4 regions of the Micromonospora sp. NPDC049044 genome follow, and region 4 is predicted to be linked to each of the others. Evidence: riboswitches for the same ligand, from Rfam matches in the RefSeq annotation. Region 4 holds a riboswitch; each other region holds the start of a gene.
The links. Region 4 has a riboswitch for cyclic di-AMP ahead of AB0B85_RS06450 (C39 family peptidase). Riboswitches for the same ligand answer to the same signal wherever they lie in the genome.
Positions count from the first base shown of each region.

Region 1: linked by a shared signal. The riboswitch ahead of AB0B85_RS29600 (NlpC/P60 family protein) and the one ahead of AB0B85_RS06450 (C39 family peptidase) in region 4 are both predicted to bind cyclic di-AMP.
Region 2: linked by a shared signal. The riboswitch ahead of AB0B85_RS10780 (hypothetical protein) and the one ahead of AB0B85_RS06450 (C39 family peptidase) in region 4 are both predicted to bind cyclic di-AMP.
Region 3: linked by a shared signal. The riboswitch ahead of AB0B85_RS02375 (hypothetical protein) and the one ahead of AB0B85_RS06450 (C39 family peptidase) in region 4 are both predicted to bind cyclic di-AMP.

Region 1 covers NZ_JBEZFA010000049.1:12,205-19,678, forward strand. Annotated here, with positions in the region: gene AB0B85_RS29590 (NlpC/P60 family protein) at 1-648, shown strand, start outside; gene AB0B85_RS29595 (N-acetylmuramoyl-L-alanine amidase) at 704-2,671, opposite strand; cyclic di-AMP (ydaO/yuaA leader) riboswitch at 2,906-3,041, shown strand; gene AB0B85_RS29600 (NlpC/P60 family protein) at 3,055-4,095, shown strand; gene dcd (dCTP deaminase) at 4,158-4,736, opposite strand; gene AB0B85_RS29610 (pyridoxamine 5'-phosphate oxidase family protein) at 4,836-5,399, shown strand; tRNA gene AB0B85_RS29615 (tRNA-Gly) at 5,723-5,796, shown strand; gene AB0B85_RS29620 (hypothetical protein) at 5,969-6,247, shown strand; gene AB0B85_RS29625 (NAD-dependent epimerase/dehydratase family protein) at 6,312-7,244, opposite strand; gene AB0B85_RS29630 (hypothetical protein) at 7,460-7,474, shown strand, end outside.
Region 2 covers NZ_JBEZFA010000010.1:90,992-98,465, forward strand. Annotated here, with positions in the region: gene AB0B85_RS10775 (hypothetical protein) at 215-721, opposite strand; gene AB0B85_RS10780 (hypothetical protein) at 922-1,938, opposite strand; cyclic di-AMP (ydaO/yuaA leader) riboswitch at 1,995-2,126, opposite strand; gene AB0B85_RS10785 (cation diffusion facilitator family transporter) at 2,238-3,155, opposite strand; gene AB0B85_RS10790 (AAA family ATPase) at 3,264-5,378, opposite strand; gene AB0B85_RS10795 (alpha/beta hydrolase) at 5,487-6,434, opposite strand; gene AB0B85_RS10800 (carbonic anhydrase) at 6,605-7,228, shown strand; gene AB0B85_RS10805 (hypothetical protein) at 7,375-7,474, opposite strand, start outside.
Region 3 covers NZ_JBEZFA010000002.1:174,463-181,936, forward strand. Annotated here, with positions in the region: gene AB0B85_RS02350 (hypothetical protein) at 1-912, opposite strand, end outside; gene AB0B85_RS02355 (copper ion binding protein) at 926-1,135, opposite strand; gene AB0B85_RS02360 (metal-sensitive transcriptional regulator) at 1,231-1,527, shown strand; gene AB0B85_RS02365 (copper-translocating P-type ATPase) at 1,534-3,489, opposite strand; gene AB0B85_RS02370 (YibE/F family protein) at 3,889-5,259, shown strand; cyclic di-AMP (ydaO/yuaA leader) riboswitch at 5,426-5,556, shown strand; gene AB0B85_RS02375 (hypothetical protein) at 5,561-6,580, shown strand; gene AB0B85_RS02380 (carbonic anhydrase) at 6,638-7,360, opposite strand.
Region 4 covers NZ_JBEZFA010000006.1:36,856-44,329, reverse strand. Annotated here, with positions in the region: gene AB0B85_RS06470 (glycosyltransferase) at 1-899, opposite strand, end outside; gene AB0B85_RS06465 (acyltransferase) at 1,197-2,504, shown strand; gene AB0B85_RS06460 (hypothetical protein) at 2,593-2,976, shown strand; gene AB0B85_RS06455 (hypothetical protein) at 3,111-3,881, shown strand; cyclic di-AMP (ydaO/yuaA leader) riboswitch at 4,166-4,307, shown strand; gene AB0B85_RS06450 (C39 family peptidase) at 4,538-5,386, shown strand; gene AB0B85_RS06445 (alpha/beta fold hydrolase) at 5,520-6,266, shown strand; gene AB0B85_RS06440 (CDP-glycerol glycerophosphotransferase family protein) at 6,299-7,474, opposite strand, start outside.

The DNA of each region.
Region 1 (7,474 bases), on a different contig from region 4:
CACGACATCGGCGCCCTGCTGGTGAGTGCCAAGCCGGACACGCTCACCGAGCAGCTCACCATCCTCGACCGGCTGGCCGCGCAGGAGCGCAAGGAGGTCGAGGGCGTCCTCGCCGTACGGGCCAAGTACGACGGCGAGAAGCAGAAGCTGGACACCCTGATCGCCACGCAGACCAAGCAGCAGAACGATCTGGCGGCCAAGAAGAAGCAGATCGACGCCGAGATCAAGCAGCTTGAGGCGTCGATGCCGAAGACCACCGTCAAGACCGCCGGCTGCCCGACCATCAACGGTGTGCTCGCCGTGGCCGCACAGAAGGCGATCAAGACCGCCTGCGAGCAGGTCGGCGATCCGTATGTCTGGGGCGCCACCGGTCCGAACTCGTTCGACTGCTCGGGCCTCACCCAGTACGCCTACAAGTCGGCCGGGATCTACCTCACCCACCACACCGGTGACCAGTGGAATGAGGGGAAGGCTGTGGCGCGGGCCGACGCCCGGCCCGGTGACCTGGTCTTCTTCTACTCCGGCCTGAGCCATGTCGGGCTCTATCTGGGTAACAACCAGATGGTGCACGCCCCACGTGCCGGTAAGCCGGTGCAGGTGTCGAGCATCAACACCATGCCGGTCGCCGGTTTCCGCAGACCTGGCTGATCCCCACCACGCGACGACGGCCCCCGGTCATTCCGACCGGGGGCCGTCGTGGTTCTCAGCGGGGTGCGCCCACCGGGGACGGCAGGAGCTGCACGTCGGCCAGGTCGACGTACATGATGCGGTGGCCGAACTGGATCTGCGCGTACCAGTTCTTGCCGCGGATCACCGTCCAGTCACCGGGTGACGAGCCGTCGACGGTGCTGGCCCGGTAGTACTCGCCCGGGAGCACCGCGCCGACGGCGTACCGCTGCCCGGCGGTCAGGGTGTACTGCAGTGGCGAGATCGTCTGGTAGGGCACCCCGGCCGGGTAGGCCGCCTCCTCCGGGTAGGCCCGCCCGTACACCGGAATGGTGGTCCGGCCGGGCTTCGGGGTGGCCACCAGGCCGACTGTCCAGCTGGCGGTGGGCGCGGACGCCGGGTTGTGGAACCAGGCCCGCTGCCCGAGGTACCAGATCGCCGTCCAGTCACCCTGCCGGCCGGCCAGCGCGTACGTCTGGCCGGCGGAGGCACGGGCACCGTGGTCCGACACCTCCATCGTGTTCGGGGTGCCGTCGGGGCGCAGCGCGATGTCGTTCACAAGTGGCGCGTCCGCAGCCGGCGCGGAGCGCAGCACCACCGCCGAGGAGCCGCGCGGCGCGCACGGCACACCGGCGGTGACGCAGCCGACGAACGCGGGCTGGTTGGTGGTGAAGTCCGGGTCGATCCGGACCAGTCCGGTGGCCGGGGTACCGGTGTCCAACCGGGGCGCGTGCAGCAGTTCGAAGTAGTGGGTCCAGTCCCAGTACGGACCGGTGTCCCAGTGCATGCCACGGACGGTCGCGGCGGTGGTGCCGGGCACGTTGTCGTGGCCGATGATGTGCTGGCGGTCCAGCGGGATGCCCAACCGCAGCGCGAGGTGCCGGACCAGTTTCGCCGACGTCCGGTACATCGCCTCGGTGTACCAGGTGCCCTGCGCCGCGAAGCCCTCGTGTTCCAACCCGACCGACTTGGCGTTGACGTACCAGTTGCCGGCGTGCCAGGCGACGTCCTTGGTCTTGACGTGCTGAGCGATGTGCCCGTCCACCGAGCGCAGCGTGTAGTGCCAGCTCACGTAGGTCGGGTCCTGCACGAGTTGCAGGGTGGTGGCCCAGCTTCCCTCGGTGTCGTGGATGACTATGTACTCGATCTTCTGCCGGGCGGGCCGGTCGGACAGGTCATGGTTGCCGTAGTCCCCGTCGCCGAACGCCGCGTAGGGCGCCGGAATCCACTCGCAGGAGATGGTCCGGGGGCATTCCAGCCCGTCCGGTCGGGCGAGCCGGCGCAGACCCAGTCGGTCCAGCCAGGAGCGTTGCGGGCGGATCGCCCGGGCCGGCAGCGCGACCCGCTGGCCGTCGTCGGTCACCCGGGACTCTCCGGCGCCGATGGTGGTGAAGACCTCGTCGGCGAAGGCCGCCGCCGCGTCGGCGCTGTCCGCGCCGGCGTAGCGGGCCACCGCGCCGTACCAGCTGGCCGGGTCGGTGCCGGCGCCGACCGGCGCGCCCAACTCCCGCTGGTACGACGCCAGCAGCGCGGCGCCGCCCCGGATGTTGACGGAGGCGTCGGTGCGCAGCGCGTCGGCTGTCGCGCCGGTGAGCGCGGCGGCGGCGTCCACTGTCTGCAACGCGGCGGCGGGTGGCGCCGGGTCCTCGGCCGGCCGGGGCGCGGGTGCCAGCGCGGTACGGGAGTCGTCGCCGCGCGGGTCCTCGGTACCGGTGTCGTGGTGACCGCCCACCAGCAGTGCGGCCACGTGTCGGGCGTCGGTCAGGTGCATGGGGCCGTAACCGCCGCTGGTGCTGGGGGTGCCGGCGTTGCTGTCCCAGCGGGACTCCAGGTAGGAGACGCCGAGCAGCACGTCGGTCGGTACGCCGTACTCGGCCGCCGCGGCGGCGTACTGCTGCTGGCGGTCGGTCGTTGGTGCGGTCGTGGCGTTGGCAGGTAGCGGAACAGTGGTCGCGGCGGCGACCACGGCGGCCACCGTCGCGGCGAGCAGGGTTGGACGATGCATTGAACCCCCTGTATTGCGCGGGTGAAGGTGAGGTCACCTTCGCGCCGCCCGGGAGTCCGCGTCAATACCTTTCCATCCATCGACAAGGAGGGAAAGAAATTTTCATGTACGGTCGGTGACCCTCTCCGATCGGTACGGAGTGTCACGGCCGCACGGGTTGCGAAGTGGTAACAAGCGTCTCTACTCTGGTCATTCGTCGGCCCGATAGCAGCTCCGTCCAGCCCGGGCGGTAACGGACCGACACCGCCGAGTCGTTTCCGAACGAACCGGGGACCCATGTCCCCCGGGGTGAATCCGCAGCCACTGCGGTAGGGCGCCGACTTCCCGCCCGAACCCGTCAGCTAACCCGGTAGGCGGTCAGGAAGAAGGAGTACGGAACCCCGGTGGCACTCCATGCCCCGCGGCCGTCGTCCGAGCGGTCGGCAGCAGCCGGCCCGACGTCGATCGTGCCGCGTTCACGCTGGTCCCGCTTCACCACCGCGCTCGCCGCACTGGCCGGCGTCGCCGTCGTCCTGACCGGCAGCGCCACGGCGGCCCACGCCGACCCGTCCGTCGCCGAGATCGAGCGCCAGATCGACGCCGACTGGAACAAGCTCGAGCCGATCATCGAACAGCACAACGCCACCCGGATCGACCTCGCCGCCAAGCGCAGGCAGGCCGAGGCGCTGGCCGCCCGGATCGCCCCGCTCGAGCGTCAGGTCGACGCCGCGATGGACAAGGTCAGTGCCCTGGCCGTGCGGGCCTACAAGGGCGAGAACGTGCTTACCGTCAACGCGGTGCTGGGCAGCCGGTCACCGAGTGAGGTGGTCGGTCAACTCGAACTGCTCGACCGCTTCGCGCACAACCAGCAGCAGGACGTCCGCGAGGTGGCCGACCTGCGCGACAAGTTGGCCGGGCAGAAGGCTCCACTCGACCAGATGGTGGCCCAGTTGACCCGCACCGAGGCGCAACTGGCGGCGAAGAAGAAGCAGATCAACGAGGAGATCGACAAGCTGCAGAAGCTGCGCCTCAAGGTGTACGGCAGCGGTGGTGGCGGTCCGTTGCGCCCGGCGCCCTGCCCCGGCAGCTATCCCGGCGGCGCCGCGGGCACGGCCGTCAAGTTCGCCTGCGCGCAGATCGGCAAGCCCTACGTCTGGGGTGCCGAGGGACCGAACTCGTACGACTGCTCCGGGCTGATGCTTGCCGCCTGGGCGAAGGCCGGGGTGTCACTGCCCCACAACGCCGCCGCGCAGAGCCGCGTCACCAAGAACGTCAGCAGGGCCGACCTGCGCCCCGGTGACCTGGTCTTCTACTACAGCGACATCCACCACGTCGGCATGTACGTCGGCGGCGGCTGGGTGGTGCACGCCTCGCAGGCCGGTCAACCGGTCAAGATGAAGAAGGTCGACGACGGCCCGATCCACAGCTACGGCCGCCCAGCCTGATCGAGGGTGTTGACCGAAGGGCCCGTCGCGATTCGTCGCGGCGGGCCCTCGTCGTCACGGGGTCAGCGGGTCGGCCAGGTGCGCCAGTGCTGCCAGGCGCGGCTCGGCGTCGGACCCCGCTGGCCCTGGTAACGAGATCCGTAGACCGCCGAGCCGTACGGGTGCTCGGCCGGCGAGGAGAGCCGGAAGATGCAGAGCTGCCCGATCTTCATCCCTGGCCAGAGGGTGATCGGCAGGTTCGCCACGTTGGAGAGTTCAAGCGTGACGTGACCGGAGAAGCCGGGGTCGATGAAGCCGGCGGTGGAGTGCGTGAGCAACCCGAGCCGCCCCAGCGAACTCTTGCCCTCCAGCCGGCCGGCGAGCTGGTCGCCCAGCGAGATGACCTCAAGCGTCGAGGCGAGCACGAACTCCCCGGGGTGCAGCACGAACGGCTCCCCGTCGGGCACCTCGACCGCCGACGTCAGGTCGTCCTGCTGCATCGCCGGGTCGATGTGGGTGTAGAGGTGGTTGTTGAAGACCCGGAACAGCCGGTCCAGCCGTACGTCGATGCTTGAGGGTTGGACCAGGGTGGGCTCGAACGGCTCCAGGCCCAGCGTGCCGGCCTTGATCTCGGAGACCAGGTCGCGGTCGGAGAGCAGCATCGGACCACCATAGCCGCGCTGCCAAAACTGGCCGGATTCGGTGCCGGTGACCAGCGCGTCGAGGTCGCTGCTCGTACATTTGTTCGATAGAATGCTCGCATGGCTTCCTGGTCCGAATTCGCCGCCGACGAGCCCCGACTCGCCGACGGGATCCGCGTTCTCCTCCAGCAGTACGGGCCGGGCTTCGGCTACCTGGCCACCGTCCGCGCCGACGGCGGGCCCCGGGTCCACCCGGTCTCCCCGGTCATCACCGACGAGGGCCTGTTCTGCTTCATCATCGACTCCCCGAAGCGCCGTGACCTCGAACGCGACGGCCGCTACGCGCTGCACTCGTTCCCGCCGGAGGAGAGCGACGACGAGGCGTATGTGGCTGGCCGTGCCCGTCCGGTGACCGATCCGGCGCGTGTCGCCCGGTTGGCCCAGGGCGCCCGCGCCGAGCCACGGGTCGACTGGCAACTGTTCGAGTTCACCGTCGACGTGGCGATGCTGACCCGTCGCGAGCAGCACACCGCCGGCATTCCGGGCCTCGCGCCGGGTCGGCCGGCCGTTCGGGTCTGGCTCGACCCGCACGCCCCGTCGCCGACGACGGCCGCCGCGCCGCTCGCCGTCCCGCAGTCCCGCCCGACCCGCCGCAGCCGTGACGTCCAGTGCACTGCCGCCTGACCACGACCAGAGACAGTCCGTGCCGGCTCCGTCCCCGACGGAGCCGGCACCGTCTGTACGCCCGCCCTGCGCCGCCCGCGCCGTGCCGCCCGCGAGGCCGTGCCGTGCCGTGCCGCCCGCGAGCCGCGCCTCGTGGGTCGCTGCCGGGGGTGATCGACTCGGTTTTGGTGAAGTCGCGGTATCCCGGCCGCTCGGATGCCCCGACTTTCAGGAAGCCGAGTGGATCAACGTGGGCCGGCCGAGGCGGAGCGGCGCGCGGACAATCGGCGGGCCGGGGTACCTGGGTGCACAGGCTCGACGACTCGGGTACAGTGGTGCCGCTTGCGGGTGTAGTTCAATGGCAGAACATCAGCTTCCCAAGCTGACAGTGCGGGTTCGATTCCCGTCACCCGCTCCACGATCAAGGCCCTGGCCAGGACGACAGTCCCGGCCAGGGCCTTCGATGTTCACGGTCGAGGATCATGCGGCTGGACGATGCCGGCGACGTCGAAGCGCGGCCCCGATCCGGTAAGGCCTCCACCGCTGCCTGACCGATGACATGCCTTGGGTGCACCATCTACCGTCCAGGCATGACTGTCGTTTGGGCGGCATCGGGGCTGTTGTTCCTCGCGCTGGTGTGCGGGCTGGCCGCATTGGTGACGATGTTCGTACGACGGCGAAGGCAGGCTGCTTCGCAGCAGGACCGGGAGGCGGTGCTGCGGGCGGCACGGGCCGCTACCCGCCAAATCGCTCGGGATGGGCGTCGTACTGGGCGGGGCACGCTTCGCGGCAAGGGCGGTGGCGGCAACGATGGTCTGGCGGCGGATGCGGCCTACGGAAGTGACGGCGGAACGCCGAGCGGCGGGTAGGCGATTCGAGGGGTCTCGCGCGCCATTGGACCGGGCCAATTCCGGCGCGAAGGTTCGCTGCCCGCTACTGCCATCGGGTCGTGGCTCGCCAGGCCAACTCCTGCGCGGTCGGTTCGTCGCTGATGTCGCCGTTCTCGCGAAACCAGGTGAGCGTCTTGGTCAGACCGGTGACCAGGTCGTCGTGGTTCACCAGCACGTGCGTGGCGAGCCGGCTCACGTCGAGCACCAGTTCTGCGTCGCGAAACGGGAAGTAGTCACGCGCGCGGACGGAGGGGTCCGGGGCGGGGACCACCGTGGGCCGTACTCCGGCGACCTCCCCGAGGATCGCGAGGTACTCGCGCAGGGTGTAGCTGGCCGGCTCGCCCACGTTGAACGTTCCCGCACCCAGCTGGCCCGCGCACGCGGCGGCCACCACCTGGGCGAGCGCTTGGACGTGGCAGAACTGGATGCGGGTGCCACCGTCTCCGGGGACGAAGACCGGCTGGCCAGCCAGGAAGCGAGCCCACAGGAACTGCTCGCGCGGCTCCGGATTGTGCGGACCGTAGACGTAGGGCGGCCGCAGGACGGTCAGACCGGTGTCGCAGGCGCCTCGCAGCGCGGCCTCGCACTCCGCTTTCGCCTCGCCGTAACCGCCCCAGATGGCATCGCCGTCGGCCTGGTCGGTCTCCTGGAACGGCGGTGACGCCACCGACCGGTTGTAGACGGCGGCCGAGCTGATGAAGACATAGCGCAGCTGCTGAGGCTCCGGCAGGGCCGCGAGCACATTGGTGACATGATGAGGTTCGGTGCCCGAGACGTCGACGACCGCGTCGAAGCCCGCCAGGTTCAGTTCCCTCAGCTGCGCGGCGTCGTTGCGGTCCGCGACGAGCTGCCGAATCCGCGGATCCCACAAAGGCCTGGAACCCCTGTTGAGTACGGTGACCTCGTGGTCATCGAGCAGCGTCGTCACGATGGCACGGCCGACGAACTGGGTACCGCCCAGCACCAACACGTGCATGACCCCTCCTTGGAATGGCGGGCGACGCGCCAGTGGTCGGCCTGCCAGCAGCGGCCACTAGGCGCACTGCCCGGAAAGGTCGGTTAAGTGGCCGATAGGTGCTGCCCGGCATGGCATGAACTGTCGACGGTGGCACCCTCTACTGACAACTGCCTTATAGATTGGTCGCCGTGACGGTTAGCGCGCTACCCCGAGATCGACAGCACCTCACCTGGATGCCGCTCCCCATT
Region 2 (7,474 bases), on a different contig from region 4:
ACCCCGCCTCGACCAGCCCACCCCCGCCCTCGCGGCCCAGCTCATGATCGTGCTCGATCGTGGATGTAGTGGCCTGTGGGCGGGAGGATGCCACCGGATCCAGGTTCTAGCGCGGTCGTGGCAGCGCGGTCGTGGCAGCGCGGTCGTCGCAGCATGGACATCGCGGCGCGGCCGGGGCAGCGCGATCGTCGCGCCATCGGCATCGCGGCGCGGGTCAGTGCGGCGTGGTCACCGGGGTGCTCTCACGGGCGGGGCGGGCGACGGGACGTCGGCCCCAGGGCTTGTAGGTGGACAGCACCGTCGCAATGATCATCAGGCTGGTCGAGACGGCGGGGGCGATCACCAGGTCGGCGCGGTCCCGGGTGGGAAGGGCGGCGCCCACCGCACCGGCGTGCCGCAGGTTCGGCGTGAGCAGGAACAGCACCAGTCCGACCATCACGGTGGTGAGCACGAGCTTGGCCAGCACCCAGCGATAGCGCCACAGGCCCCACGGGGTGAGGAGCGCGCTGGCGACCCCGACCAGCCAGACCAGGACGCTCAGCGGCGCGAACAGCACAGTGCCGACCAGCGCCATGGCCGGGTAGACCACCGCCGGGTCGGCGCCACGCTGCACGGCGATGCCGAGGGTGAGGAGCACGAGGTCGGCACCGAGCCAGCCGAGCGAGGTGACCAGATGCAGTGCGAGCAGGCCCTTGCGGGTGGTGGGTGGGATCCGAGGCATACCGCGATGCTGCCCGCCGACCCGGGCCGGGTCGTCCGACCGCCGACGTCATCCAGGGTACGCCCGGCGACGTAGCCGGCCCCGGCGACGGCATCGCCCGCCCGCATGGTCAACACGACATCACCGACTCCGGGGTATCCCGTTGACCGGACACCCCGGAGTCGGCGAACACGAGTGGATCACCCGCCGGACACCGGGGGTCAGTAGACCGACAGGTGTACGTGGTTGGTGTGGTCGGTGGACGGGGTGCCGCCCGCGCCGCTGTACGACTTCCACCCACTGCTGGGCAGCCAGATCTGCCGGTACCAGATCACGTACAGCACGGCGAGCTGGTCGGCGTTGCGGATGAAGTACGCGGCCAGGTTGTTGCCGTACGTCTTGTCGCCGCCGGTGGCGTTGCCGCCGAAGCCATCCTTCTGGGCCGCGAAGTCGCAGGCCCGGCCCTTGGGGTGTTCGCCGGAGCCGCTGGGGCGGTGGCAGGAGACGTACCTGGTGAAGCCGGCGGCCTTGGCCTGGTTGAGCGCGTGCAGGGTGCGCGGGGTGATGCAGCCGCTGGCGGGGGTGGGGTCGTTGACGCTGCACGATTCGGATGGCCAGGAGCCGTCGGAGTTGCGGGGTGCGGCCTTCGCGTTCGCCGTGGAGGTGCCCCGGTTGGAACCGCTGTCGGCGGTGGTCTGCGGCTTGGGGGCGTTGGCCACGGCCAGCGCCCGTTCGGCCTGGTCCTTGCGCTTGGCCATCACCGCTACCTGCTTGCGCTCTTCGACGATCTCGCCGTTCAGGGCGGCCCGGGTGCGATTGGCCTGGTCCTTGGTGGCGAGTAGATCGCGCAGCACCCGGTCCTCGTTGGCGGCCACCGCCTCCAGCGCGGCGGCCCGGTCCATGAAGCCCTCCGGGCTGTTGCTGTTGAGCAGCGCCGACACCGTGCCGAGCCGGCCGGTGCGGTACGCCACGTCGGCGATCTGGCCGACCTTGCCGTCGCGCTGGGCGAGCTCGACCTCGATGGTCTTCAGCTGGGTGGCGAGCTGCTGTTGCCGCTGCACGGAGGTGTCCAGCGCGCGTTTCGCGTCCAGGTAGCCCTTGCTGGCGGCCTCAAGTTGGGCGCGTAGCGAGGGGGTGCCGCCCTCCTCGTCGGAGTCGGGGGCGGCGGCGGCCCGCAGGCCGGTCGGGGGAGCGGCCGAGGCGGTGCCGGCCGGGAGCGCGACGCCGAGGGCGAACATCGCGACGATCAGGGCCGCCAGTCGGGCGGCGGGTGGTCGTGCTGGTGCCACTGCGCATGTCCTTCCGTCAGCCGCCGACCGGGTTAGCTGTCGGGTTCGGGACGGAAGATCCCTACCGCTGACGCGGATGCACCCCAGGAACGTGGTTCCCCGGTTCGCCCGGCTGGGCGATTAGGCGGCGACCGCCACCGGCGCCTGGAGGGCGCCGCCTGGTGGAGGCCGGGACCGAGCCTACCGGTGCCGGTGGGGCGGCTGCAGCCGTTGTGACGGACGGTGCGTGCGTCGTCACGAACGAATTGTCACCACTCGATCGAGCCGCACGCTCCGGTGGCGGCGCCGGGCTCGATCTGCAACGTCGCGTGTTCGATCCGGAAGTCGTCGTGCAGGGCGGTACGCGCCGCGGTGAGCACCGCGCCGACCTCCGCGTCGGGTGCCATGGTCAGGTGCGCGGACGCCACGTCCATGCCCGAGGTGAGCGTCCAGACGTGCAGGTCGTGCACCTCGACCACGCCGGGGACCGCGGCCAGTCGGTCATGCACGGCGGTCACCTGGAGGTGCTTCGGGGCGGCCTGGACCAGAATCCGGACGGCGGCGCGGGCCAGCCGCCAGGTGCGCGGCAGGATGAACGCGCCGATGGCGACCGCGACGAGTGGATCGGCCCACCACCAGTCGGTGCCGGCGATGAGCAGCGCCGCGCCGATCACGCCCAACGAGCCGAGCAGGTCGCCGAGCACCTCCAGGTAGGCGCCCTGGAGGTTGATGCTCTCCCGGGCGCCGGCGCGAAGCAGGGCGAAGGCGACGATGTTCGCGAGCAGGCCGAGGACGGCCACCGCGAGCATTGGTCCGGTGACGACCTCGTGCGGGTCCCCGAATCGGCGGATCGCCTCGATCAGCACGTAGACGGCGACGCCGGAGAGCAGGACGGCGTTGGCGAGCGCGGCGAGCACCTCGAGTCGGTAGAGCCCGAAGGTGCGCTGCGGGTCGCCGGTGGCCCGCCGGGTCGCGGTGATCGCGGCGAGTGCCATGCCGATGCCGAGCACGTCGGTGAACATGTGCCCGGCGTCGGAGAGCAGGGCGAGCGAGCCGGTGTGCAGGGCGGCCACCGCCTCGACCACCATCAGGGTGGCGAGCAGCCCGAACGCCGCCCAGAGTCGGCCCCTGTGCTGGTGTGCGGCATTGGCGACCGACCCATGGTGGTGGTCATGACCTGCGCCCACGAGATCCACCTTCCGCCGCCGGTCGGGGCCCGGTCAAATGTATGTTCACATCGCTATGTATGCAACTATGAGGTAGACCACCGGCCCAGCAGGCAGGTTTGCCCCGGATCAGTCGGTCGGATCGATTGTGGTGAGCCGCTGCGTGGCCCGGGAAAGCGCCACGTACAGGGTGCGTACCCCCGCGCCCGGATCGGCCCGGATCTCGCTCGGGGCGACGAGCACGACCCCGTCGTACTCCATGCCCTTGGCCTCCAGGCTGGTCACCACCTGCAGGCGCGGCGCGTCGAGCGCGTCGAGCCAACCGGCGACCTCGTCGCGGCGGGGGACCGGAGTGATCACCCCGACCGTGCCCTCCACCTCGGCCAGCAGCCCGGCGGCCGCCTTCACGACGGCGGTCTCCAACCCGGTCGCGGGCACCACCAGCTCGACCGGATCGACCCCGGTGGAGCGCACGGCGGTCGGTAGCGGCAGGTCAGGGTAGAGCCGGCGGATCTCCGCCGCCGCCACCGCGAAGATCTCCGCCGAGTTGCGGTAGTTGGTGGTGAGCGTGAAGTCGTGTCGCTTACGCCGGCCCAGGGCCTGGTCCCGAGCCCGGGTCAGCTCCTCCGGATCACCGGTCCACGCGGTCTGCGCGGGGTCACCCACCACCGTCCAGGAGGCCAGCCGGCCACGCCGCCCGACCATCCGCCACTGCATCGGTGAGACGTCCTGCGCCTCGTCCACCACCACGTGCGCGTACTCCCGGTAGTCCTCCGGGCGCTCCCGGGCCGCCGCTCGGGCCGCGCGCTGCCTGTCGCTCGCGGTGCTCAGCTCGCGTACGCCGCCAGCGAGTTGGAACGGGTCGCGGCGGGCCTTGGCCGGCTGCGCCGGCTTGCCGAGCAACGCGTCCAACTCGTCGAGCAGCGCGATGTCGGCGATGGTCAACCCGGCGGAGTCCAGACTCCGGTACGCCGCGCCGAGCAGCCGGATCTCGTCGGTGGAGAGAATCCCGGCAGCGTACCGGCGCAGCCGCTCCGGCCGGGCCAGCCAACCCAGCACGTGCCGCGGGTGCAGCCGGGGCCACCACGCCTTGAGAAACTCCCGGAACTCGGCCCGCTCGGCGATCTCCGCCTCGAAGGTCCGCTGCTCCGGCAGGCGAACGCCCACCTCGCGGGCCTGCGCCCAGAGCGCGCCGAACACGCCGTCGAAGCCGGCCCGGCGCACCTCGTTGCGGCGGGCGCCGCGGTGCAGCGCGCGGTCCCGGATCCGGTCCAGCTCGTCCCGGTTCAACCGCAGCAGCGTGCCCCGGTAGAGCAGTCGCAGCTCACCCGGGCCGCCCGGCACCGCGTCCCGGACCGCGCGTTCCAGCACCCGGCGCATCCGCAGCGAGCCCTTCACCGCTGCCACCTCGGGCGGGTCGGTACGGGTGGCGGTCATCCCCGGAAAGAGAGTGCCGAGCGAGTGCAGGGTGGCGGTGTCCTCGCCGAGCGACGGCAACACCGAGGCGATGTACTCGACGAACACCCCCGACGGGCCGACCACCAGGATCCCGCCACCGGCGTAGCGGCTGCGGTCGGAGTAGAGCAGGAACGCCGCCCGGTGCAGGGCGACGGCGGTCTTACCGGTGCCCGGACCGCCCGCGACGATCGTCACCCCGGAGCCGGGCGAACGGATCGCCTCGTCCTGCTCCCGTTGGATGGTCGCCACGATGTCCCGCATGCCCCGGCCGGTCGCCTTGGACAGGGTGGCCAGCAGCGCGCCGTCGCCGACGACTGTCATCCCCTCCGGGGCCGCGCTCGGGTCCAGCAGGTCATCCTCGATCCGGGTGACCCGCTCGGCCCGGGACTGGATCGTGCGGCGACGCACCACGTCCAGCGGCTGCGCCGGGGTGGCCTGGTAGAAGGCGGCGGCGGCGGGCGCCCGCCAGTCGACGACGAGCGTGCTGGCGTCCTCGTCGCGGATCCCGAGCCGCCCCACGTGCAGCACCTGCCGGTCGCGCAGGTCCAGCCGGCCGAAGACCAACCCCTCGTACTCGGCGTCCAGGACGTGCCGCCGTTGCGCCGCGTGGAAGACCATCGCGTCGCGCTCGACCAACGCGCCGAACGTGCCCACCCGGGCCATCCGGTAGCCGTCACGCTCGGCCCGGACCGCCGAGCGCCGCAGTTCGGCCAATCGGGCGTACACCCGGTCAAGGTGTCGTTGCTCGACGGCAATCTCCTGCTCAAGGCCGGTCTGGTCGGTCAACGCACGCTCCTTCGAAGGTCGCCGGCAGGGGGCGGGAACCGCGCAAGCCAACCGCAGAAGGGTACGGCCCCAGGCCGGGCCCGCGACGCGCGAGGTGCGCGAACGCGCTCAGACACCCGTTCCGGCGGCGGTCGTGCCGTGCCGGCGGGGCGTCGGTTCGGCGAGCACCCGGCGCAGGACGCCGGTCAGTGCCGCGGTCACCTCGTCCGGCCGCTCCATCATCAACATGTGCCCGGCGCCCGGGCAGACGGTCAGTTCGGTGGCCGGCAGGGCCGCCGCGATCGACTCGGCACACGGCGGCGGGGTCAGCCGGTCCCGGTCGCCGACCAGGGCGGCGGCCGGCAGGTGCGCCAACGCGGCGAGGGTGTCCAGTCGGTGCTGGGTGCCGATGGAGGCCCGGAACCCGCCGATCGACCGCAGCGAGGCCCGAGCCACCGCGGACGTCACCAGCCGGATGTCCGCCGGCTCGCAGCGGTCGCCGAAGAGCATCCACCGGATGCTCGGTTGCAGGGCGTTGAGCAGCGCCCGGGGCGCTCGCCACGAGCCGCAGCGGGCCAGCACTCCGGCACCTGTCGTCTCGGCCAGCCGGATCAGTCGGGCAATCCGGGGCGAGAGCCCGTAGACGGTGTGGGTGTGCCCCTCGGCGGTGGTCGACACGAAGACCAGACCGGCCGCCCGGGCGGCGAAGTGGGCGGGGTGGCGGTGGGCGTACTCCATGATCGTCATGCCGCCCATCGAGTGCCCGACCAGGACCACCGGCCCGACCGGCGCCACCGTGTCGAGCACCGCGGCCAGGTCGTCGCCGAGTTGGGCCAGGGTGGCCGTGGGCAACGCCATGCAACTGGACCGGCCGTGCCCCCGGGCGTCGTAGGTGACCACCCGCACCGACCCGCCGACCGATGCCCCGGTGAGCGCGTCGACCTGCCGGTGCCAGGCCCGCCCGTCCAACGTCCAGCCATGCAGCAGGACGGCGGTGACCTGGGCATCTGGTGGCCCGCTCGCCTCGACGTTCAGCCGTACGCCGTCGGCCAGGGCGACCTCGAACCGATCCGGCATCGCCACCTCCCCAGGGCCGCCCGGCACCACCAGCACCTCCGATACCCGGTGGTAACACCGGCTACCCACCAGGACAGCCCGCCAATCGCGCCGCGGTCAACATTCCCGACCCGACCCGTGGTGGCCGGTGGCGGGCCAAGCTGGACGGCATGGGGTCGTCGGGAGCGCCGATGGGCGACACGTCGGGGCAGCGGCGGCAGGCCGGGGGCACTCCTCGCGCCGCCCTGGCCGACCTGCTCGCCGGCAACCGGCGGTTCGTGAGCGGGCAGCCGATCCACGGGCACGACGTCACGGCCGCCGCGGCCGCCTCGGGCGACCAGCAGCCGTACGCCGTGGTGCTCGGCTGCATCGACTCGCGGGTGCCGCTGGAGGCGATCTTCGACCAGACCTTCGGCGCGATCTGCGTGATCCGTACCGGTGGGCACGTCCTCGACCGGGCGGTGCGCGGGTCGATCGAGTACGTGGTCGGCCAGCTGGGCGTACCGCTGGTGATGGTCCTCGGGCACGAGCGGTGCGGGGCCGTCGGCGCCACAGTGGACGCGGTGCGTGCCGGGGAACGGCCCGGTGGCTCACTGTCGTACCTGGTGGACGAGATCGCTCCGGCGGTGACCGGGGTGGGGATCGACGACCCGGCGGTGCTGCCGCTCGCGATCCGCCGGCACGTAAGGCGGACGGTGGGCACGCTGCGCGCGGACGACCTGCTGGCCGGGCCGGTCGCCGCCGGTCGGGTGGCAGTGGTCGGTGGGCTCTACGACCTGGCCACCGGCGAGGTCGCCCTACTCGACCCGGCCTGAGCCCGGCTCGGCCCGGCGTCCGAGGGCGTGGATCACGCGAACCACCGAGGGCGTGGACCGGCGAAACCGCCGAGGGCGGGCACAACGCGAAACCGCCCGCCGGGAACTGCCGGCGGGCGGTTGGCGATGATGCGGTGAAGCGGGGCTCAGCCCTCGAAGACGCCGGCCGCGACCAGGCGCTTCTCGGTGGCCTCCCAGCCGTCACCCGGGTGGGCGGCAGCCAGGTTGTTGATCTCGGCCCGGATC
Region 3 (7,474 bases), on a different contig from region 4:
GTCGGCGCCGCCGCTCGGCGCGGGTCCGCTCGGGTCGTTCCCGGCCGGCGGGGTGCCGGCGACGACTGTGAACTCGGCGGTGTGCACGGTTCCGCCGTGCTGGAAGTCGAGGTAGAGCCGGTAGCTGCCGGCCGAGGGCACCTCGGCGAGGAAGCCGACCGTCGGACCGGGCCGGGTCCGGCCGTCGCCCGGCGTCCCGTCCGGATGCACGTGCAGGTACGCGAGGTCGCCCCGACGCAGTGCCACCAGGTGCCCGTACGCGCCCAGGTAGGGCTCCAGGTCGGTGACCGGCTGCCCGTCCCGGCTGACGGTGAAGGTGAGCGGGGCGGTGCGACCGGGCTGCGGCGAACCGGTGAGGGTGACCGTGTAGCCGTCGACGGTGGTGCTTGTCGCCGGTGCGGGCAGCGGTCGTTCGGTCAGCTCGCCGGGGACTGTCACGTCCACGCCGAGCGTCAGCGGCTCACCCCCGGTCGGGGTGAAGTCGGCGAACGCCCGCCACTGCCCGGGGCCGGTCAGCGGGGTGTCGACCCGCCAGGTGCCGTCCGGGGCCAGGTCGGGGTGCACGTGGCGGAAACCGGAGAGGTCCCGGCGGGCGACGATCAGGTGCATCGTCTTGTCGTGTGCCACCTCGTACCCGGTGACCGGGCGGCCGTCCGGGCCGGCGATCCGGAAGGCGAACTCGCCGACCGGGGCGTCGACCGGTTCGAGGGTGTAGCCGCTCTGGGAGACGAGCAGGCCGCCGGGGAACCGGTCGGCCGTTTCGGCGTGCTCGTCCGCCGCCGGGCTGGCCTCGCCGTCGTGCCGGCCCTCGACCACAGTGCTGCGATCGGCCACCCGGCCGACCCCGTACGTCGCGCCGAAGACCGCCGCCAGGCCGACGGCGAACCCGGCCAGTTTCGTCACGGTGCGCATGCCGGCCCGCCGATCACGCGTCGACGAGGTCGTAACCGGCCTCGTCGACGGCGGCCCGGACAACCGCGGTGTCCAGGGGCTCATCGCTGCTGACGGTGACCCGGCCGGCGGCGAGGTCGACCTGGACGTCACGTACGCCGGCGATGGCGCCGACCTCGGCGCTCACCGCGCTGACGCAGTGCCCACAGGTCATGCCCTGCACCTGGTACGTCGTGTTGACCATCGGATCGTCTCCTTCGCGGTACCGGTACCCGGTGGGGGTATCTCTACGAGATAGGACCGTACCATACCCCCTGGGGGTACGCTATCCTTGCCGACATGACCGCACCCACCCCGATCCGCGGATACACCGCCAGCAAGGACCAGCTGCTCGCGCGGCTCCGCCGCGTCGAGGGGCAGGTCCGGGGCATCGAGAAGATGGTCGACGACGACCGCTACTGCATCGACGTGCTCACCCAGATCTCCGCCATCCAGGCCGCCCTCGACAAGGTGGCCCTCGGGCTGCTCGACGGGCACGCCCGGCACTGCATGCACGAGGGCGCCGCCGAAGGCCGGGCCGACGAGATGGCCAACGAGATGATGGCGGCGGTCGGCCGGCTGATGAAGCGCGGCTGACCGCCCTCAGTCCGGGGCGGGCCCGAGCCGGACCCGGCGCAGCAACTGCGCGTTGAGCGCCACCACGATCGTGGACGCGGACATCAGCACCGCGGCCGCCGCCGGGCTCAACGCCACACCGGCCCCGGACAGCACCCCGGCGGCCAGCGGCAACGCCACCACGTTGTAGCCGGCCGCCCAGGCCAGGTTCTGCCGCATCTTCCGGTACGACGCCCGGGACAGCCGGACCACCGCGCCCACCCCGCGCGGGTCCGAGGACGCCAGCACCACCCCGGCGGACTCGATCGCCACATCGGTGCCCGCCCCGATCGCGATGCCCACGTCCGCCCGGGCCAGCGCCGGCGCGTCGTTCACCCCGTCGCCGACCATCGCCACCACCAGCCCCCGCCGCTGAAGCTCGGCCACCCGATCGTCCTTCTCGGCCGGCAACACCTCGGCGAAGACCTCGTCGACGCCGGGCCGGAAGCCGAGGTCGGCGGCGACCGCCTCGGCCACCGGCCGGGCGTCACCAGTGATCATGGCGATGGTCCGGATCCCCTCGGCACGCAGCTCGTCGACCGCGCGCCGGGCCTCCGGACGTACCTCGTCGGTAAGCGCGAACGCACCGAGCACCGCCGCCGGCAGCCGCACCAGGTGCAGCACCGCGGCACCCCGCGCCGACCACCGCCCGGTCGCCGCCGCCACGTCGGCGGGGAGCACGAGACCCAGCTCCCGCAGCAGAGCCGGCCCGCCCACCGCGTACTCCGTGCCGTCGACTGTCGCCTGCACACCGCGGCCCGGCAGGGACCGGAACCCGACGGCCCGGGCCGCGCCACCGGGCTCGGCCGCCGCCACGATCGCCCGGGCCAACGGATGTTCGCTGTCCGACTCGACGGCCGCCGCGATCCGCAGCACCTCGTCCCGTCCGACGCCCGCCGCCGTCACCAGGTCGGTCACCCCGTGCTCACCCCGGGTCAGCGTGCCGGTCTTGTCGAAGAGCACCGCGCCGACGGTGCGCATCCGTTCCAACGCCAACCGGTCCTTCACCAGGATCCCGGACCGCGCGGCGAGGCCGGTGGAGAGCGCGACGACAAGCGGGATGGCGAGACCAAGCGCGTGCGGACAGGCGATCACCAGGACGGTGACCGCACGGACCACCGCCTGGTCCGGCTGACCGAGCGCGGTCCAGACCAGCACGGTCAGCACGGCGGTGCCGGTTGCCAGGTAGAACAGCGCGGCGGCGAACCGGTCGGCAAGCAGTTGGGCCCGCCCGCCGGAGCCCTGGGCCTGCGCGACCATCCGCTGGATGCCGGCGAGGGCGGTCTGCTCACCCACCGCCTCCACCCGGACCCGGATCGCCGAGTCGGTGGCGACGGTGCCGGCCACCACCCGGTCACCTGTCGACCGCGCGACCGGTCGCGACTCGCCAGTGATCATCGACTCGTCCAGTTCGGCGCCACCGCCGACGACCCGGCCGTCCGCCGGCACCCGACCCCCCGGCCGGACCAGCACCACGTCGTCGAGCCGCAGCACGGTCACCGGCACCACCTCGATCCGGCCGTCCGCCGCCACCCGTTCCGCCTCGTCCGGCAGCAGCGCGGCCAGCGCCGCCAGCGCCCCCCGGGCCTGCCCGATGGCCTTCATCTCCTGCCAGTGCCCGAGCAGCATGATGGTGACCAGCGCTGCCAACTCCCACCAGAAGTCCAGGTCGAAGGCACCCAGGCTGGTGGCCAGGGACGCGGTGTAGGCGACGGTGATCGCCATCGCGACGAGCAGCATCATCCCGGGCGCCCGGTCGCGCACCTCCCGGATCGCACCGACCAGGAACGGCCAACCGCCCCACCAGAACACCACCGAGCCGAGCACCGGCCCCACCCAGGAGCCAGCGCCTCCGGCCAGGCCCAGCCGATCCGACACGAGGTGACTCGTCAGCACCACCGGGACGGTGAGCACCAGGCAGACCCAGAACCGGCGGCGGAACATGGCAGGATCGTGCCCGGCGTGCTTGTCGTGTCCGGCGTGCTTTTCGTGCGGCACGGGTGCAGCGCGCTGTGGGTGCTCGGGTGGGGTCGGAGCGGACATGCTTCCAACATGCCGGCCCGACGGCCACCACGCGGGCGGTTCGGCCGCTCGACGCTCCGGCGCGCCCGGCAACCTCCCGGTGGGCTGACTAGCATCTCCCATGATCGCCCTGCGCATGCCGCCGCACATCCGGACGCCGCGACGGCGTGGTGACGCGGCCGACCGGCCGCGCACTGACCGTCAGTGATCAGGCGGTCGGCAGGCAGCGAACCGCACCGCCGTCCGGCGCGTTCGCGTCGAAACGGTGAACCGCGCGGCCCGCTGACACGTATCCCGCACCGGATCGTTGGGAGTCTCGACTTGGGTTCCGACCACGCCCGTCCCGCGCCGTCCGCCCCGCCCCGGGTGCGACGGATCCTCGTCGTGACGGTGGTGCCCCTCTTCGTCGCCACAGTGCTCGCCGCGGCACTGCTCTGGCCGCGCGGAGGAGCGACGCAGACCGACGGAGGAGCGGACGTGCCGCGCTACGCCGGCACGGTGACCCGCGTGGTGACCGAGCCGTGCCCGCCGCTGCCGTCGAGCCCCGAGGACACACCCAGGACCGGCGCCGGGCCGTGCGGCACTGTCGACGTCCGGGTGGACGACGGCCCCGCCGCCGGCCAGCAGGTGCGGACACCGGTGCCCGACGGTCCGGGCGCACCACGGGTGGACGTCGGCGACGAGGTCATCCTGGTCCAGTTGACCGACCCTACCGATCCCGCCACCAGCAACTGGAACATCGCCGAGCACCAGCGCGGCACTCCCCTCGTGTGGCTGGCGGTGGTCTTCGCTGCCGCGATCGTCGCGTTCGGCCGGTGGCGGGGGCTGGCCGCGCTCGGCGGGTTGGCGGCCAGCTTCGCCATCCTGCTCACCTTCGTACTGCCGGGCATCGGTGCCGGCAGATCACCGCTGCTGGTGGCGGTGGTCGGCGCCGCCCTGATCATGTTCGTGGTGCTCTATCTGACCCACGGCGTCACCGCGCAGACCTCGGTCGCGGTGCTCGGCACCCTGGGCAGCCTGGTACTGACCGGCGCGCTCGCCACCATCGCCACCGCGGCGACCCACCTCACCGGCTTCGGCAGTGAGGAGGCGACGACACTGTCGATGTTCCAGGGTGACGTGGACCTGCACGGCCTGCTGCTCGCCGGGATCATCATCGGTTCGCTCGGGGTGCTCGACGACGTGACGGTCACCCAGGCCGCCACCGTCACCGAGTTGGCGAACGCCAATCCCGGGCTGACCCGGATACAGCTGTACCGGGCGGCGACCCGCGTCGGCCGCGCGCACATCGCCTCCACCGTCAACACCATCGTGTTGGCGTACGCGGGCGCGTCGCTGCCCCTCCTGCTCCTGCTCACCGCCGACTCGCGGCCGATCGGGCAGATTCTCACGAGCGAGTTCCTCGCGCAGGAAATCGTCCGCAGCGCGGTCGCCACACTCGGGCTGATCGCCGCCGTGCCACTGACCACCGGGCTGGCCGCGATCGTGACCACGGCCGGACGTGTCGACGCCACGCCGCCGGGCGACGCCCCCGGGCCGCGCCCCCAACCGGACCCGGCGGAGGCACTTGCCGCCCTCAACGCGCCGCGGACGGCGCGATCCGACGAGCCGGACGAGACGCGGACCCGGCCCGCATCCACCGCCACCGACGGGTGGCCGGAGTCGAACAGGAGCACGGATACGGCATGGTGACACTCCTCAGCGTGACCAGATCGGGTCTCCCCCCTGAGAACCGCGTCACTGGTTACCAAACGCTATGGCGAAATGACACTTTTGGTCGGCATCCAGGCGTAGCTCACCGAGTCGACTCTCGGGTAACCTCGCTGCCGGTTACCGATGAAGGCGCGAAGCGGCGCCTGCGGTGCCACCGCCCAATCGCCAACCGGCGAGCCGGGGACCCAGGTGTGTGGGGTGAATCCGCGTCAGCGGTAGGGGCCACTTCCGCCCCGAACCCGTCAGCTAACCCGGTCGGCGGTCGAGGGAAGGGAACATTGTGACGGCACCCCTACGCCGCTGGTTGACACCCGTGGTGGCCGTGATCGCCGCACTGACCGTGCTCGCCGGGCCTCTCCCGGCCCACGCCGCTCCGACGACCCCCACACCATCCGGGCACGAGGAGGACGACGAGCCCAAGCTCATCACCGACCTCATCGAGCAGGTCAACCGCGACTACTCCGCCGCCAAGTCCAAGCTGGACAAATCCAAGAAGCGGCAGTTGGAGTTGGCGCTGGAGGTGGACCGGGCCAAGGCCGACCTGGACGCACTGACACCACAGGTCGGGCAGATCGCCGCCCAGTCGTACCGGACCGGTCGGATCGGCGCGCTCGCGATGCTGCTGGAGAGCGACGCCCCGGACACGTTCGTCCAGCGCGCCGCGATGCTCGACGAGATCAACATGGTGAACGAGAACAAGCTCGCCGAGGTCAACGCGGCGAAGTCCCGCGCCGAGCAGGCCAAACTGCTCCTCGACACCGAGGTCCGGGAGCAGCAGAAGCAGACCGCCGTGATGGCCAAGCGCAAGAGCGAGGCCGACAAGGCGCTCGCCCTGGTCGGCGGCAAGGGCTTCACCGGCGGCCTGGTCGACGCCACCTCGAAGGTCGCCAAGATCGGCCCGGGTCGCACCGCCGACGGTGACTGGAAGCCGCAGTCCTGCAGCGAGAAGGACCCGACCACGTCCGGTTGCGTCACGCCGCGGACGCTGCACGCGTACAAGGAAGTCAAGGCCGCCGGATTCAACCGGTTCGTCGGCTGTCACCGCAACGGTGGACCGTACGAGCACCCGAAGGGCCGCGCCTGCGACTGGTCGTTGCAGAAGAGCGGCTTCAGCCCGTGGCACAACAACGACACCCGGATGTACGGCAACAACGTGGCCGCGTTCCTCATCCGCAACGCCGACCGGCTCGGCATCTACTACGTGATCTGGAACCGGCAGATCTGGTTCCCGGCGACCGGCTGGAAGTCCTACAGCGGACCGTCGAACCACACCGACCACGTACACATGTCGATGCTCTGACCCGCGCCACCTGTTGCCGAGGGCCGCTCCGCGTACTGCGGGGCGGCCCTCGGCAGGTCAGGCGGCAGCAGCCGGGTCAGCCGACCCGGCCGGCACGCCGAGCGTCGCGAAGCCGGCCGGCACGGCGGCCACCGGGCGCACCACTCCGGCGGCGAGCCGGTACGACACGCCCACCACAGCGCAGCGCCCCCGCTCCACCTCGGCGGCCAGCACCGGCGACTGCCGGAGCAACGTCTCGACGGTCTGCGCGATGTGGATGTCGACGATGCCGTCGATGTCGTCCACGCCCTCGGCCTCGGCCCGACGCAGACTGGGCAGCACTGCATCTACCACCGCCGGCAGGTGCCCGGCCGGTTGGGTGCCGGTCGCGACGGATTCCCGCGCCGCCTGCACCGCCCCGCACGAGTCGTGGCCGAGCACGACCACCAGGGGGGTGCCCAGGACGGCCACCGCGTACTCCACGCTGCCGAGCACCTCCGGGCCGGTGGTGTGCCCGGCCGTGCGGACCACGAACAGGTCACCCAGCCCTCGGTCAAAGATGATCTCGGCGGCCAGTCGGGAGTCGGAGCAGCCGACGATCACCGCGAACGGGTGCTGCCCGTCGGCCACGGCGGCCCGGTGCCCGGCGTCCTGGTTGGGGTGGCGTGGGGCGCCGCTGACGAAGCGCACGTTTCCGGCGGTCAGCTCGGCGTACGCCCGGACCGGCTCGCTGAGTGCGGGCGCCCGGTCGGCGCTCCGCTGCGGACCCGGCTGCCCGTCGGGAGTTCCAGCACGACTCATCCCCGCACCTCGTCTTCACGCGTCTGGCCTGGTCAGGTGGCTTGTCAGCCGGGCCGGCGGCGGCGCTGGCTCGGGCTCCACCGTCACACGCACCCTAAGATGCGTCAAGGGATG
Region 4 (7,474 bases):
GGCAGGTACCGGCGGTAGTGCTCGGCGGCCCGGTGGAAGAAGTCCCGCCGCAGGTGCGGGTGCAGCCGGTCGTCGTTGCCCACCACCACCAGGTAGTGGCTGATCATCAGTTGGAACAGTTCGGCCTGCAACCGCTCGTCCGGGTGCCGGCGGGCGACCCAGTCCAACAGGCGCTCGTACTGGGCGAACGCGTCGAAGTGCCGGCCACTGCGGGTGGAGGTGATCGCGCCGTGCCGACCCTGCCGGTAGAGGTAGCAGACCCGGTTCAGCACAGAGATCTTCTCCGCGCCGATCAGCAGCGGATGGCTGAACGGGATGTCCTCGTACCAGCCGGGGAAGAACCGCAGCTCCAACTGGTCCAGGAAGTCCCGGCGGACCACCTTGTTCCAGGCGGTGTGCTGCACCCGCAGCAGTTGCGGCTGGTCGCCCAGGCGGGTCACGCCGGCGATTCCGTGCAGCAGGTGACTGCTCGCGTCGACCTCCCGCCGGCCGTCCTCGTGCACCCGCAGGTGGTCGAGCATCAGCACGTCGGGCTGGTGCTGGCGCAGCCGGTCCAGCACGGCCGGGATCGTGCCCGGCGGCACCCAGTCGTCGCTGTCGATGAACCAGACGTACCGGCCGGTGGCCACGTCGAGCCCGGCGTTGCGGGCCAGGCCCAGACCCACGTTGCTGCTCAGGTGCACGACGCGGACCCGGTCGTGTCCGGCCGCGTACGCGCGGAGCATGTCGCCGCAGCCGTCCGGTGAGGCGTCGTCGACGGCGATCAACTCGACCGCGTCCGACTCGCCGGCCGGAATGTCGGCCCGGATCGATTCGAGGCACTGGTACAGGTACGCCTCGACGCCGTACACGGGCACGACGATGCTCAGCAGCGGTGCGTGCGTCGGCTCATTGACCACGCCGCCACCTTCGACGACCTGGGTGGCCGGCCCCGGAACCGCACGTGGCCGCCGATGGTGGAGTCGCTGAACTCCCGCCCAGCGGAAGGTTAACGCCGACCGGTCGGCGCCGGCCCCGACCCGGGTGCGGCGGGCCGGTAACCGGTGGGACACGTCCGGTTCACCCGGGAGTGACCCGGTAGGGTGCCCCGGGTGCGGCCCTGCCGGGTCGTCGCGGGCGTCGCTGTCGTGCCGTCCACGCCGCGCCGAGGAGGATACGAACGTGCTGGTGACCCTGCCAAGCCTCGGCATCCGCCCATGACGAGCGCCGCCGCGACGTCAACCGCCAGGCCCGTCCCCGCTCCGTCCCGGCTGCCCTCGCTCACCGGGCTGCGGTGGATCGCCGCGCTGCTGGTCTTCGGGTTCCACGCGGGCACCATGCGGATCATCGCCGAGCCGGACTACAAGGCGGTGGTCGACAAGTTGTTCAGCCTCGGCCTGTCCGGGGTGCAGTTCTTCTTCATCCTCAGCGGATTCGTGCTGGTCTGGTCGGCCCGGGCCGGCGACTCCCGGCGTACCTTCTGGCGGCGACGAATTGCCAAGATCTACCCCAACCACCTGGTGCTGTGGGGGGCGACGTTGCTTGTCGCCTGGTGGTTCGCCGACCCGGTGCTGCCGGCCGCCGCGCTGGAGAACCTGCTGTTGTTGCAGGCCTGGGACCCCCGGCCGGGCTGGTTCTACAGCATCAACACGGTGAGCTGGTCGCTCTCCTGCGAGTTCTTCTTCTACCTCTGCCTGCCGCTGGTGCTGCCGCTGCTGCGCCGGGCCCGGCCGAAGCTGCTCTGGGCGCTCGTCGTCGCGATGCCACTGCTGATCCTCGCGCTCTGGCCGGCCCAGCACCTGGTGCCGGAGGTGAGCCGCTGGTGGTTCACCCAGATCTTCCCGCCGGCCCGGTCGCTGGAGTTCTGGTTGGGCGCGGTGGCGGCCGAGTTGATGCGCCGGGGTCTCTGGCGTGGCCCCGGGCTGACCTGGGCCAGCGTCATCTTCGTGGGTGTCTGGGCGGCCGCCGCGCAGTGGATTCCCGCGGAGTTGTGGACCACGTTGCTCGCTGTCGCGTACCTGCTTGTCATCACCGCCGCCGCGGACGCGGACGTGCGGGACCGGCGGTCGCCGTGGCGGTCCCGGCCGCTGGTCTGGCTCGGCGAGGTCTCCTTCGCCTTCTACCTGGTCCACGTGCTGGTGATGACGAGCGTGCTGCGCTTCACCGGCGACTGGGGGACCGGCTTCGCGGGTTGGCGCGGCCCGGCCGTGGTGCTCGGTTTCCTGCTGGTGACCCTGCTCCTCGCCGCGCTGCTGCACCGCTACGTGGAAACCCCGATGATGCGCCGGCTCGCACCGCGCCGTCCGGCCCGATCGGCGTCCATCCCCGGACAACGCACCGCCGCGACGCGGACCAGCGGCACCGCCGCGACCCGGACCAGCGGCACCGTCGCGACGCGGACCAGCGGCACCGCCGCGACGCGGACCAGCGGCACCGCCGCCGAGACCGACGGCGCGGGGACCCGGACCGAGGCCGACGGGCCCGACCAGACCGGCAGCCGATCAACGTACGCGGACACCCGCTGACGCCGTCCGACCTGGTCAACGGGTGCGGCGGCGCGTCGACACGCCCGTGGTCGATGCGCCACTGTCGGCACGACGGTAGCGTGGTGACGTGCTTCCGGTCGCGCTCACCTGTCCGCTGTGGTGGGTGGCGCGCTTGACGACCCGGGTGCTGACCAGCCTCGCCGTCGTCGCGGCCCTGGCGCTCGGCGCCGGTCCGGCCTCGGCCGCCGCGCCAACGTCGCACCCCGGCGTCACGTCGAGCGTGACCGCCGGGTCGCACCCGAGCGCCGCATCGAGCGTGCGCGTCGTGTCGGGTGCGGGTGCCGCCGAGGAGGCCCTCCCGGCCTGGTCGCTCGACGCGCAGCCGACGCTCCCCGAGGGTCTGGGTGCCGCCGCGACCGCCGCGCTGCCGGTGCGCCTGGCCGGGCCCGACCGGCGGTCCCTCGTCGACGCCTCCAGCGGTAGGACACCCCGGGGTCCACCCGGGCGCTGAGCCACCGGGGCAGGCGCCCCGTCGCCGCACCCTGTCGATCCACCAGCTCCGCCTTCCCGCCGATCCGTGGCCCGCCGTGGCCCGCTGGCCGGCGGGGCTCCCCATCGCTCTGTTTCCTCCGCGAGGTGCCGACCATGGAGACCGCCGTCTTCTACCAGTTCGTAACCGAGGTGCCGCAGGCCGCTGCGATCTGGTCGGCCCTGCTCCTGCTCGCGCTGGGCGTGCTGGCCGTGCTTGTCGCCCGGCCCGAACGGGACCGGCCCACCGACGACCCGTCCCCGGCCGCACCGACGGCGCGCGAGGTGGCCGCGGCCGAACTCCTCGACAGACGCCGGTACGCCGAGGAGGTCGCCGTCGCCGCCGCTGGCGCGGCCAGGACGGCCCAGCGGCGACGCGATGCCTGGCTGACCAGTCAGGAAGCTGTGGAACGCGCCTGGACGCGGTACGACGAGGCGGACACGGCCGCCCGCCGCTTCGCGGGTTGCGGGGCGCTACCCACCCCGGACACCCCCCGCACCCCCGCTGAGTACGCCGCCCGGGAGCGCTACCTGCACCGCGCGGCGATGGCGGCGTACTGGCGTGGCGACCTGAGCATGGCCCAGCTCAGCGATGTGTTCGGACACCGGCGGGGCTGGGACCCCCGGCGGCACCCGGTCGAGCAGGAAGCGCTGCTCAGTCGGTCGATCCGGGAGGAGAGACGGGCCGACTACCAGGCCGCCGCCGACGCGGAGCGGGCCCTGTGGCGGGCTGCGGAGTTGGCCGCCGAGTCGGCGCGCAGCCTTGCCGAGGAGGCCGCAGCGGCAGCGGCCCGGCTGCGGCCGAGTCGGGCGCCCGCGCGCCGGCTGGTCCGCGGGGCGGTGCGTCCCGCCGTCGTGGCACGCTGGCGCCCAGCCCGTGTGGGTTGAGCCCGATCCGTTATGTGAGCCCGCTCACGGGATTCCAGAATCGGGCGTCCGGCACGTTCGGCTCGATTGTTCACGGCGTTCTGGCCGCACTCTCGGCGACCTGTCCGGTTGTGGCCCGTAGGCGTCGCCGTAACCGCTTGTCCCATCGAGTCACGTCATCGGCAATACGCGCAGAAATTGCCGTGCAGTTTCGGGTTTACGCAGGTGGGCCTGGCTTGGCACCGTGTGGTTGGGCCAGTAGTGTCGTCCCGTCCGGTGCGGTAATCGATCGCAAGACGCGACGCCGCGCCGACCCGCTCAATCGTGATGAACGAACCGGGGACCCATCAGTAAGTCCGGGGTGAATCCGCGAGCATCGGCCCGCGGTAGGGCGATCTTCCCGCCCGAATCCGTCAGCTAACCCGGTAGGCGGTGTCGGAAGGAGTTCCATTCTCGTGCAGCACCTCCCCACCCCTCGGCTGTTCCCTCGCCTCCACGGCGCAGCGGTGCCCCCGCTCATTCGTCAAGCGACGGTGAGCTGACCCCCGGGTCATCGCCTAACCGCCCGGCCCCGCCGGGCGTCCCCTGAGCGGTTCACCATCCGCGGACCACAGTCCGCGCGCTGGCGCCTGCCCGGATGCCGGTCCGGCCCCCGGTGTGCCGCTCTCCCCCCGACCGTGGAGGACCCCGTGAAGCACACCCTGCAGCGTCAGCTCCGTCGCATCGCGACCGAGCGCCCGTACCAGATCATCGCCGCCTCCGCCGCGGCCCTCGTGATCGCCGGCACCACCGGCACCCTGCTCACCACCGCCGACGACGCGCCGGCCGACCAGCGCACCGCGACCACAGTCGCCGAGCTGCGCAGCGACGTCGCCGCCTCCCGTGGCGAGGTGCGCGACGCCTCCCCGTCGGCCACCGCAGCGCCGACAAGCGCCGCCCCGGCCACCAGCGCCGCCGCGCCCGCCGCCAAGGCCACGAGCAACCCGGACCTCACCCGTAAGCCGACGCCGCCGAAGCCGCCCGCGACCAAGGTGCTCGACTACGAGTACCAGGCGCAGAACACCTACTACAACTGCGGTCCGGCGGCCACCCGTAACGCGCTCAGCGCCGCCGGGATCGACCGTACCCAGGAGGAACTCGGCGCCGAGCTGGGCACCACCGAGATGGGCACCAACTCGGCCGAGGACACCACCCGGGTGCTCAACGCCGAGGTGAAGGGCTCCCCGTACCGGACCCGGATGTTCGCCGGCGCGCCCAGCCCGGCGCAGATGGACCGCCTCCAGGCCGATGTCGTCAAGGCCATCACCGACGGCCGGGGCGTTGTCGCGAACGTCGTCGGCGACGCCACCGACACCGACGGCGGCTGGCACTCCTACGGCGGCGGGCACTACATCGCCGTCGTGGGTTACAAGGACAACGGCCGTACGGTGCGCATCGCCGACTCGGCCAACGCTGCCGACCCGTCGTACTGGATCACCACCATCGACCTGGCCAACTGGATCGCCAGCCGGGGCTACTCCGCCTGACCCGGGCACGCTGGACCGCAGCGGGCGCCGTCCCCCACAAGGGGCCGGCGCCCGCTGCGTCTTCCACGGCGGTCCGCGGTACGCCCCGTCGACGACTCTCGTACCGGGCCGGGAACCGTGGGAGACTGCGGCCGTGGTGGATGAATCGGGTGGTCACGCCGGTCGAGGGCCGGTCCTGCTGCTGTTGCACGGGATGGGCGCGACCGGTGACGTGTGGTTGCCCTGGGCGCCGCATCTGGCCCACCACTGGCCCGGTCGGTGGCTGGCACCGGACCTCGCCGGTCACGGCTGGGCGTCGCCGCTGCCGTCGTACTCCTTCGCCGGCTTCGCCCAGCGGATCGCGCAGGCACTCGCCCCCGACGACCGGCTCGTCGTGCTCGGGCACTCGCTGGGTGGCGTGGTCGGCCTCGCGTTGGCCGCGCGCGACGCCGGGATGCCGGTGGACGCGGTGGTCGGGTTGGGCATCAAGGCGCTCTGGTCACCAGCCGAGCTGGAACATGCCGCTGAGCTGGCCGCCCGCCCGGTGAGCTGGTTCGCCAGCCGTACCGAGGCGGCCCGTCGCTACCTGCGCGTCTCCGGGCTGACCGGTCTGCTCCCGCCGGACCATCCGGTGGTGGACGCCGGCCTTCGTCAGGTCGACGGTCGCTGGCGTCTGGCCATGGACCCGACCGCGTTCGCCGTCGGCGAGCCCGACCTGGCCGCGCTGCTCGCGGCCACCGACGTGCCGGTGGTGCTGGCGCGCGGCGAGCACGACCCGATGGTCACCGACGAACAACTCAAGGAGTACGGCGTACCGGTCGCCACGTTGCCCGGGCTCGGGCACAACGCTCACGTGGAGGACCCAGCGGCCGTGTTGGCGCTGCTCGACCCGTACCGCTGAGCGTCCCGGGGCGGGTGGGCCGACAGTCCGGGTCAGGCCAGAGGGGAGAGCTGCCGGGCGCGCTCGGCGGCGGGGTCCTGTGTTGCCGCCAGTTCCCGGCGGGCGGCGGTCAGGAACGCGTCGGCGTACGCCTCGGCGGGGAAGTCACCCAGGTAGCGTCGGCGGGTGGCCCAGCGCTCCGCGGCCAGCGGATCGGTGTCCAGCAGCGCGGTCAGCATGTCGTCCAGGTTGGACAGATCCCGGCGCAGCACGTAACCCGACGCGGCAAGCGGGAACCGTTCGGCGAACCGGTCACCCTCGTCGCCCATGTCGGTGACCGCGTACGGCTTGCTGGAGTAGAGGTAGTCCGAGATCACCCCGGACACGTCGGAGACCAGCGCGTCCGACCGGTTCACGCACTCGGTCAGGCTCAGCTCGCGGGCCGCGGCACCGACGACGTGCTGGCGGCCGGTGCGGGCCCGATCGGCGACGAGCAGTTCGGTGAGCCGGCCCAACTGGCGGGCCGAGGCCGGGTTCTGTGTCGTGTACGGGTGCGCCCGCAGGATCACCGTCGCGCCGCGCTCCAGCAGCCGACGCAGCAGCCCCTCGGCCACCGGCAGCGAGCAGTAGTCGGCGTCGGCGTGATGCCCGGTCCACGTCGGGGTGTACAACACCGTGGGGTGCGCCATCCCCGGCTCCGGCTCGGACCGTACCTGGATCGACTCGACCTGCGGGCGGCCGACCACCACGAACTTGTCCGCCGGGATCTGCACCCCGGCGCGGGCGTACCTGTCGATCGCGGCCGGGCCGGCCACGAAGATCCGGTCGAAGATCCCGGACACCGGGTTGGCGCTCGGCGCCTTGTCGCTGTCGCCATGGTGCAGCTGGACGTGGGTGAGCTGGGTGAAGCGGATGCAGTGGCTGTTCTTCGCCCCGTGGTTGACGTAGAACGCCACACGCAGGCTCGGCACCAGCGCCTCGTCCATCGCCCGCAGGGTGGGGCAGTAGACCACCGGCGCGTCGGTGGCGGCGGCGATCGGGGCCAGGAACTCCGGTTCGCGCAGCACCACCAGGAACGGCCGGCCGATCCGTTCCAGGTACGGCAGCCACATGGTGACCTGGTATTCCGAGCCGGGCGGCGCGGAGAAGTAGAGCAGGAACTCCGGCTGGTGCCGGCGCAGCGCCCGAGCCACCGGCCCGCCACCGGCGCCCGGCCGGAACCGCCGCCG